One region of the Nocardiopsis sp. NPDC049922 genome, then DNA from elsewhere that is predicted to be linked to it. Evidence: predicted binding sites of a transcription regulator. Region 1 holds the regulator's gene; the other holds the start of a gene.
The links. The regulator LexA, encoded in region 1, represses DNA repair genes until DNA is damaged. The targets are predictions, from matches to a motif close to TCGAACANNTGTTCGA.
Positions count from the first base shown of each region.

Region 1 (4,910 bases):
GCGCATGACCCGGCGGTGGGCCCGCTCGTCGCGCGCGTACCCCTCGTACGGGCCGACCACGGCGGCCAGTTCGGCGCTGCGGCGGTAGGCGGCCCCGGTCATCAGGGAGGTGACCGCCGCGGCGACGGCGCGACCGCCGTCGGAGTCGTAGGCGTGGCCGGTGGCCATCAGCAGGGCGCCGAGGTTGGCGTAGCCGATGCCGAGCTGGCGGTGGGCGCGGGTGGTCCGGGCGATCGTCTCGGTGGGGAAGTCAGCGAAGGTGACGGAGATGTCCATCGCCGTGACCACCAGCTCGGTGAGCCGGACGAAGGACTCCACGTCGAAGGAGCCGTCCTCGCGCAGGAACTTCAGCAGGTTGATCGAGGCCAGGTTGCACGAGGAGTCGTCCAGGGACATGTACTCCGAGCAGGGATTGCTGGCGCTGATACGGCCGCCGCCGGGGTTGGTGTGCCAGTCCTGGACGGTGCCGTCGTACTGGATCCCGGGGTCGGCGCACTCCCACGCGGCCCTGGCCATGCGGTGGAACAGGTCCCTGGCGTCGACGGTGGCGACGACCTCGCCCGTGGTGCGGGAGGTCAGGCCGAACTCCGAGCCGGTCTCCACCGCGCGCATGAAGGCGTCGCAGACCCGCACCGAGTTGTTGGCGTTCTGGTACTGGACGCTGAACGTGTCGGCGCCGCCGAGATCCACGTCGAACCCCGCGTCGCGCAGGGCGCGGACCTTGTGCTCCTCGCGCGCCTTGGTCTCGACGAACTCCTCGATGTCCGGGTGGTCCACGTCCAGGACGACCATCTTGGCCGCCCGGCGGGTGGCGCCGCCGGACTTGATGGTTCCGGCGGAGGCGTCGGCGCCGCGCATGAAGGACACGGGCCCCGAGGCCATGCCGCCGGACGAGAGCGGCTCCCGGCTGGAGCGGATCCGCGACAGGTTCACGCCCGCGCCGGAGCCGCCCTTGAAGATGATCCCCTCCTCCTTGTACCAGTCGAGGATCGACTCCATGGTGTCCTCGACGGAGAGGATGAAGCACGCGCTGACCTGCTGCGCCGAGGTCGTGCCGACGTTGAACCAGACCGGGGAGTTGAAGCTGAAGAGCTGGTGGACGAGGGCGTACTTGAGCTCGTGGTCGAAGACCTCGGCGTCCGCGTCGTCCCCGAAGTAGCCGTGGGCGCGTCCGGTGTCGGTGTAGACGCCGACGACCCGGTCGACGAGCTGCCTCAGGCTCCACTCGCGCTCCGGGGCGCCGAGGACGCCGCGGAAGTACTTGCTCGCCACGATCTGCGTGGCGTTCATCGACCAGGAGGTGGGGAACTCCACACCGCGCTGCTCGAAGTTGACCGTCCCGTCACGCCAGTTGGTCATGACGACGTCGCGGCGTTCCCATGCGAGGGTGTCGTAGGGATGGACGCCGGGTGTGGTGTGGACGCGCTCGATCCGGAGCCCTTCGCGTCCGGACCTCCCGCCGGTGCTCTCCGTCATGACGGCATCTCCCCCGAGCATGCGTCTGGAGGGTGTTACTCGCTGGTCGACCCCGAGTCGACCTGGTGGTCCTGGCGCAGGCTGGCGATCTCGGCCTCGAAGTCGGCGAGACTCTCGAACCCGCGGTAGACGCTGGCGAAGTGCAGGTAGGCGACCTCGTCCAGTTCGCGCATGGGGCCGAGGATGGCCAGCCCGATCTCGTGGGCGGGGACCTCGGCCAGGCCCCGGCCGCGGATCTCCTCCTCGACGCGCTGGCCGAGCTTGGCGAGCGCGTCCTCGGAGACCGGGCGGCCCTGGCAGGCGCGGCGCACTCCGGCGATGACCTTGGTGCGGCTGAACGGTTCGGTGACCCCGGACCGCTTGGCGACCATCAACAGGACGGTCTCCTGCGTGGTGAACCTGCGCTCACACACCGGGCAGGACCGGCGGCGCCTGATGGCCGCGCCGTCGTCGGTGGACCTGCTGTCGATCACCCGGGTGTCCGGATGGCGGCAGAACGGACAATGCATCCCTGTTCACCTGCTTCCTCACGACGACCCGCACGTCCACTTAACCACAAGTTCTGGGAATTGACCCCTCTGCCACTCCCAGATGTTGTGGTTGAACCTAAACCGCCACGCGGCGTACCGCAACCTGTCCGGAGTGTGTCCCCGCCGCGGACGAGGCGCCGCCGTCAGTGATCACGAGGGAGTGGAGGGGGGTTCGGCGGACGGTCCGCGGAAGGCCCACGGGTCCGCCCGAAATCCGGTTCCCAGGATACCGCCGACCGGCCCCCGACCGCCGCGCCGAAGGGCTCGCGGCGCGCTCGACGGCCGTGCGCACAGGGGGTTCGCGACGCGGACGGCCCCGGGGAGACGAGACCCACACCGACACCGGCGCCGACGTGTTCGTCCATTCCGAGGACAGCGGCGGGAGTACACGTGTACACGTAAGTGGAGGCCGGTAATTGACCGCGAAAACACGCGGGCATTTATCCACGGCCTCGAACGCTTGTTTGATATCACCGTCTGCAACGACTAATGTTGACGTTGATTTCACTCCGGTCTCGTCGGCACGTGGACCCGCGGGTCGGCGCTGGCGCGGACCGGAGGAGGCCAGTCACACAAGCAGGCCCTGACCGAACCGAACGCCGAGGAGGCCCGGCCGTGCCGGAGGAGAATCCCGGAAGCACCACCGTCCTCTCGCCCGTGGGCGACACGGGCGGGCCGAAGCCCGACGCCCCCAAGCTCACGGCGCGTCAGCAGAGCGTGCTGAACTGTATCCAGCGATACGTACGGGAGCGCGGTTTCCCGCCCTCGATAAGGGAAATCGGCGACGCGGTCGGCCTGTCCAGTCCCTCCAGCGTCGCGCACCAGCTCAAGGTGCTCCAGCGCAAGGGGTACCTGCACCGCGACCAGAACCGCCCGCGCGCGGTCGAACTGCGCACGCCCGGCCGCGCGTCCGGCGCCAAGGCGGACCCGGCGGAGTTCACCGCGGACGCCGCTCGGGCCGCCGCCGTGCCGCTGGTCGGCCGGATCGCCGCGGGCGGACCGATCCTCGCGGAGGAGTCCGTGGAGGACGTGCTGTCCCTGCCGCGTCAGCTGGTCGGCGAGGGGCGGCTGTTCATGCTCACCGTGGTCGGTGACTCGATGACCGACGCCGCCATCACCGACGGCGACATGGTGGTCGTCCGGCAGCAGCCGGAGGCCAACAACGGAGACATCGTGGCCGCCCTGCTCGACGACGAGGCCACGGTCAAGGTGCTGCGCCGCGAGGACGACGGTCACGTGTGGCTCATGCCGCGCAACGACGCCTACGAGCCCATCAACGGTGACAACGCCACCATCCTGGGCAAGGTCGTCGCCGTCATGCGCCGGGTCTGAGGCGACGCCGGGCCGGTCCGGGACGGCGCCGGGCTCCCGGACCGGGCCGCTACGCTGAGGGACGTGTCCACACCCACCTCCTCTCCCGTGACCGTTCGCTGGCGCGCGCTCGCGGCCGTCGGCGCGACCACCGGACTCCTGCTCGTCACCGCCTGCTCCGGCGAGGACCCCTCGGTTCCCCCACCCGGGGTCAGCGGCTCGGCGCGGGACCTGTCCTTCACCGTGGACGGCACGGAGGTGTTCGGGACGTTCACGGCCCCCACCGGCACCGCGGGCGCCGTTCCCGCCGCCCTCATCGTCTCCGGCAGCGGGCCCACCGACCGGGACGGCAACGCCCAGACCCGACCCGACGCGGACACCAACCTGAACCTCGCCCGCGTGCTGGCCGACGCCGGGGTGGCCTCGCTCCGCTACGACAAGCTCGGCAGCGGTGAGACCGGCCTGGGCGACCTGGATCCGGACGCGTCGATCGACCCCGAGGTCTTCGACCGCCAGCTCGTGGCCGCCTACGAGGAGCTCCTCGCCCAGCCCGGGGTCGACCCCGACCGCACGGTCGTCGTCGGGCACAGCGAGGGCGCGTTGTTCGCCCTGCGCGCGCACGACCTCCTGGGCACGTCACCCGCCCTGGTTCTGGCCGCCCCGCCCGGCACCCGCTACCTCGATCTCATCGACCGCCAGTTGACCGAGCGGATCCGTGTCGGCGAGGCCCGGGGCCAGATCGGTGAGACCGACAGCGTCACCGTGCTCTCCGACGCGCGGGCCGGGCGGGCCGCCCTGCGCGGCGGACGGAATCTGCCCGACGACCTGTCACCGCTGCTGGGGACCGTCTACTCCGAGCAGAACGCGGCCTTCCTCGGCTGGATCGACGCCTTCGACCCCGTCGACCTGGCCGAGGACGTCCCCGAGGGCACCCCGGTACTGGTGCTGTGGGGCGAGGAGGACGCACAGATCCCCCGTTCGGACGTCGACCGGCTGATGACCGGCTTCGCCGACGCCGACCGTGTCGACGTCCCCGACGCCGACCACGTGTTCCGCGAGTTCCGGGACCGGCCGGGCGCCGCCGTCCTCGACGCCGACCGCCCCTTCGCCCCCGAGGTCGCCCCCGCCCTGGAGGAGTTCCTGGACGAGGCCTGGTAGGTGGGTCAGGAGGGCAGGTCGGCGAGCACGGCCCGCGCGAGCTCCTCGGCCGTCTCCAGGCCGCGCTCCGGCTCGACCGCGCGCGTGACGGCGTAGTCCGCCGCCGCCCCGTAGCAGGTCTCCACGTACAGGTTGGACACCCGCGCGCCCACGCAGGCGAACGGGAAGTCCGACTCGTCCGTCCACCAGAACGCCTCGTCGCCGACGCCCTCGACGCGGGTGGCGCCCTGGTTCACGGTCGTGTTCCGCAGGTTGTCGGCGGCCGTCTGGATCCCGCCGGGGTTGGGCGCGGCCACCATCACCAGGGTCGCGAAGGACGGAACCGCCTCGCCCGGCCCCTCGGGGGTGGACCACCGGCACTGCCATCCGGTGCCGAACGAGTCCTGCTGGCTCCCCACCGGCTGCTCCAGCTCCAGCGTGTGGGCGGGCACCAGC
Region 1 is NZ_JBFAME010000006.1:216,765-221,674, forward strand. It holds gene AB0I72_RS13830 (vitamin B12-dependent ribonucleotide reductase) at 1-1,476, opposite strand, end outside; gene nrdR (transcriptional regulator NrdR) at 1,512-1,985, opposite strand; gene lexA (transcriptional repressor LexA) at 2,664-3,338, shown strand; gene AB0I72_RS13845 (alpha/beta fold hydrolase) at 3,402-4,475, shown strand; gene AB0I72_RS13850 (hypothetical protein) at 4,481-4,910, opposite strand, start outside.

Region 2 (4,910 bases), on a different contig from region 1:
GTGGCGCACCTCGTACAGGTCGGCGATGTCGCCCCGCGCCAGCGGGCCGGAACCGTGGCGCACGTGGTAGGTGCGCGCCCTGGTGACCAGGGTGAGGTCGTCCAGTCCCAGGCCCCCCTCGACCAGGTCCCGGTACCGCGACCAGCACGTGGTCAGCCGGGTGAAGGCGGTGGCGGCCTCGCCCGCGCGCCCGGCGGGCGCCCGGTCGGGGTGGACGAGACGGGCCAGGCGGCGGTACGCGGCGGTCGCCGCCGGGGGCGGATCGCCGCCGCCCTCGGGGAGGGGGCCGAACAGCGCGGTGGGGTCGTCGGCGAGCGCGATGAGGTGAAGAGCCTCGTCGAAGGGGGCGGTGGCGTCCTGCTCCGTGCTCATCTGCTGCCCTTCCGGGGGTGGGGGTCCGTCGACGGCGCGGGGTCGGGGCGCTCGGGGTGGTCGGCCGGTCACTGGCCGCCGCGGAGGAGCGGCGGATGGAGCACGGCCGCGCCGCCCGCCCGGTAGAGCCGGGGCCGCCGTCCGCCGCCGGACCCGCCGCGGTCGGCGAGGTCGCCGGTGTCCTCGACGAAGCCGGGGGTGGCGAGGATCTTGCGGTGGAAGTTGGCGCCGTGCAGGCGGGTGCCCCACACCGCCTCGTACACCTCGCGCAGCGCGGTGATGGTGAAGGTCGGCGGGAGGAACGCGGTGGCCAGGGCGGTGTACTCCAGCTTGGAGCGGGCGCGCTCGACGGCGTCGGCGATGATCCGCGCGTGGTCGAAGGCCAGCGGGCGGTCGGATCGGGCGTCGTCGCCGTGCCCGAGTTCGCTCCAGGGCACCCAGGCGGCGGCGTCCGTGCCGCGCCCGACGTGGGGGTCGGGCAGGTCGGGGGCGAGGAGCATGTAGGCCACCGAGACGACGCGCATGCGCGGGTCCCGGTCGCGCGCCCCGTAGCTCCGCAGCTGCTCCAGGTGGAGTTCGGAGGGCAGCGCGGTCTTCTCCGACAGCACGCGCAGGGCGGCGTCGGGCAGGTCGGGGTCGGCGGGTCCGTCCGGTCCGTCCTGTGCCCGGACGAACCCGCCGGGCAGGGCCCACCAGCCGCGCCGCGGTGGCGCCGACCGGCGCATCAGCAGGACGCGGGGCGTCCCCGCCCGAATGGTGAGGGCCACGACGTCCACGGTGACCGCGGTCGGCGCGTAGTCGCGCGGGTCGTAGGCGTCGAGGAACCGGCGTTCGCCGTCGTCATGCGGGCGGGTGTCGCCGGTCTCCATGGACCCTCCTGTTGTTCTCAGGGTGAGTTTTTCTCAATCTGAGATGAAGCTAGCAGGGGGCTCCGCCGCCGTCCACCCCTTTTCTGGTGCGCCACGTGTTTGGCCGGAATGCCTGCGACGATGGGGGCACGGCGCCGACACGCCCGTCCGGTCGGGTACGGGGTGACGGACCGCGCCGCTAGCATGGTGCGAACGGACGTTCGAGAAGGGTGGGGCGCGTGCGCGTGGTGGGGATCGACCCGGGGCTGACCCGGTGCGGCGTCGGAGCCGTCGAGGGCGCGGTCGGCCGACCGCTCACCTTCCGGGGCGCCGACGTCGTCCGCACCAGCGCCGACACCGACCTGCCCCAGCGCCTCGTCGCCATCGAACGCGGCATCGACGACTGGCTCGACCGGCACCAGCCCGACGCCGTCGCCGTCGAGCGCGTCTTCGCCCAGCACAACCTCAGCACCGTCATGGGCACCGCACAGGCCAGCGGCATCGCCCTGCTGTGCGCCGCCCGCCGCGGCCTGCCCGTGGTCCTGCACACCCCCAGCGAGGCCAAGGCCGCCATCACCGGCAGCGGACGCGCCGACAAGGCGCAGGTCGGCACCATGGTGGCGCGTATCCTCGGACTCGACGGTCCCCCCAAGCCCGCCGACGCGGCCGACGCGGTCGCGCTGGCCATCTGCCACATCTGGCGGGGCGGCGCCAACGCCCGTGTCGCCCAGGCCACACAGGACTTCGCCCGCAAGGTGGAACTGGCGCGCCGCGCGCGCGGCCGGTGACCGCCGCCCCCAGGAAGGAGAAGGGCGCCCCCGCGCCCGCACGAGATGATCGCGTTCCTCACCGGCCGGGTGGCCGCACGCGGCGCGGACACCGCCGTGATCGACGTCGGCGGGGTCGGCATGACCGTGCGGTGCACCCCCGCCGCCCTCGCCCGCCTCCACGTCGGCGAGACCGGGACGGTCACCACCAGCCTGGTGGTCCGCGAGGACTCGCTGACGCTCTTCGGGTTCGCCGACGACGACGAGCGCCACCTGTTCGAGCAGGTCCAGACCGCGTCCGGCGTCGGCCCGCGGCTGGCCCTGGCCATGCTCGCCGTCCACAGCCCGTCGAGCCTGCGCCACGCCGTGGCCACCGAGGACACCGCCGCGCTCACTCGCGTGCCCGGCATCGGCAAGAAGGGCGCCCAGCGCATCGTCCTCGAACTGCGCGGCAAACTCGACGCCCCCGACTTCGGCGACGGTGCGCCGCCCGCCGCACCGGGCGCCGCCGAACCGAACGGCGCCTGGCGCGGCCAGGTCGTGTCCGGCCTGGTCAACCTCGGCTGGTCCGCCAAGGACGCCGAGTCCGCCGCCTCCGCCGTCGCCGCCGAGGCCGAGGCCACCTCCGACGTCTCCGTCCTGCTGCGCAGCGCCCTGCGCAAGCTCAGCCGCGCCTAGGAGCCCACCCCATGCACGAACGCGACGCCGTGTCGCCCGACGCCCACGGGGACGAACGCCAGCTGGAGGGCGCCCTGCGCCCGCGCGGGCTGGACGAGTTCGTCGGTCAGGAACGGGTGCGCGAACAGCTCTCCCTGGTGCTGCACAGCGCCCAGCGGCGCAACCGGGCCCCCGACCACATCCTCATGTCCGGCGGTCCCGGCCTCGGCAAGACCACGCTCGCCATGATCATCGCCGCGGAGATGGGCGCTCCGCTGCGCATCACCTCCGGACCGGCCATCGAGCGCTCCGGCGACCTGGCCGCCGTCCTGTCCACCCTCCAGGAGGGCGAGGTCCTCTTCCTCGACGAGATCCACCGCATGGCCCGCCCCGCCGAGGAGATGCTCTACGTCGCCATGGAGGACTTCCGGGTCGACGTGGTCGTGGGCAAGGGGCCCGGAGCCACCGCGATCCCCATCGACATCGCGCCGTTCACCCTGGTCGGGGCGACGACCCGGGCGGGCATGCTCCCGGCGCCGCTGCGCGACCGCTTCGGGTTCACCGCGCACATGGACTTCTACACCCCCGAGGAGCTCGAACTCATCCTGCACCGCTCGGCTGGCCTGCTCGGGGCGCCCCTGGACGAGGACGCCGCACGGGAGATCGCCGGGCGCTCGCGCGGCACCCCCCGCATCGCCAACCGGCTCCTGCGCCGTGTCCGCGACTACGCCGAGGTCCGGGGCGACGGCAGGCTCTCCCTGGCGACCGCCCGCGCCGCCCTGGACCTGTACGAGGTCGACGCGCTCGGCATGGACCGCCTCGACCGCGCCATCCTCGACGTCCTGCTGCGCCGGTTCCGCGGCGGGCCCGTGGGCCTGTCGACCCTCGCCGTCTCCGTGGGGGAGGAGGCCGAGACCGTGGAGGTGGTCGCCGAGCCCTTCCTGGTCCGCTCCGGCTTCCTGGCCCGCACGCCGCGCGGCCGGGTCGCCACCCCGCAGGCCTGGGCGCACATGGGGCTGACCCCGCCGCCCGACGCCGCGTTCGGCGCCGCCGCACCGTGACCGCCACCGTTGCCCGTCCGAGTTCCGACCGTGGGGCTGCGGTGACCGCCGCCACGTAAGCTGGAGAGCATCCAGCCATGCGGGGGCCGCGAGCACGGCTCCCACGTGTCTTTCGACACGGAAGGAACGCGCGGGCCGCCGGGAGCGTTGTGTCTCACGGGTGCGGACCGCGACACGACGTCCGGGTCGGCACGGTGAAGGTGGTCGTCGCGGTTCTTGAGCCGACAACGGTCGGCCACACGAAGAAACGTACGGAAGGACGCCCCAGTGCAGGGCATTTACACTCTCGCCGCCGAAGGAGAGCCCACCGGGGGTCTCCTGAACATGATTCTGCCGTTCGCGCTGATCCTCCTGGTGTTCTGGCTGCTGTTCTGGCGGCCGAACCAGAAGCGTCGCCAGCAGGAGTCGCAGATGATGAGCGCGCTCGTCCCCGGCGTCGAGGTCATGACCAAGGCGGGCATCTTCGCCACCGTCGTGGAGGTCCACGAGCAGGACGTCCTGCTGGAGATCGCCCCCGGCACCCGCATCCGCATGCTCAAGGCGGGTGTGGGCGAGGTCATCACCCCGGCCGCGGACGACACCCCGGTGGAGGACCGTCCCGACTTCGGCGACGACGACAAGCCGAACAGCTGATCTCCGACCGGTCACACTCTCACCGGTACCGGCCCCGCCCGGGGCCGGTACCGGCGTGTTCGGTCCACCACGAGTAAGGTCCCGCCACCCATGTCCCACGACCCCGCGACCGCCGAGACCGGCCCCCTCGACGGTCTGATCCGGTCCCACGTCCGCGACGTGCCCGACTTCCCCCAGCCCGGGGTGATGTTCAAGGACATCACGCCGCTGCTCAACGACCGGGAGGCCTTCGGGGCCACCGTCCGGGGGCTGGCCGCACCCTTCCAGACCGACGGGGTGGACCACGTGCTCGGGCTGGAGGCGCGCGGCTTCATCTTCGGCGCCCCGGTCGCGCTCGCGCTGGGCGCGGGCTTCGTCCCCGCGCGCAAAGCCGGGAAACTGCCCTCGGCGACCATCGGTCAGGCCTATGATCTGGAGTACGGCACCGCGACCGTGGAGATCCACGCCGACGCGATTCGGGCGGGCAGCCGCGTGCTCATCGTCGACGACGTGCTCGCCACCGGCGGCACGGGCAGGGCCGCGGTGGAGTTGGTCCGCAGGGCGGGTGGTACGGTCGTGGGATTCTCCGTCCT
Region 2 is NZ_JBFAME010000002.1:204,002-208,911, reverse strand. It holds gene AB0I72_RS05155 (J domain-containing protein) at 1-372, opposite strand, end outside; gene AB0I72_RS05150 (NUDIX domain-containing protein) at 441-1,241, opposite strand; gene ruvC (crossover junction endodeoxyribonuclease RuvC) at 1,460-2,008, shown strand; gene ruvA (Holliday junction branch migration protein RuvA) at 2,054-2,665, shown strand; gene ruvB (Holliday junction branch migration DNA helicase RuvB) at 2,677-3,705, shown strand; gene yajC (preprotein translocase subunit YajC) at 4,030-4,338, shown strand; gene AB0I72_RS05125 (adenine phosphoribosyltransferase) at 4,429-4,910, shown strand, end outside.
Region 2: ruvC (crossover junction endodeoxyribonuclease RuvC) is a predicted target of LexA. The motif match lies at 1,430-1,445, and genes of this name have one in related genera.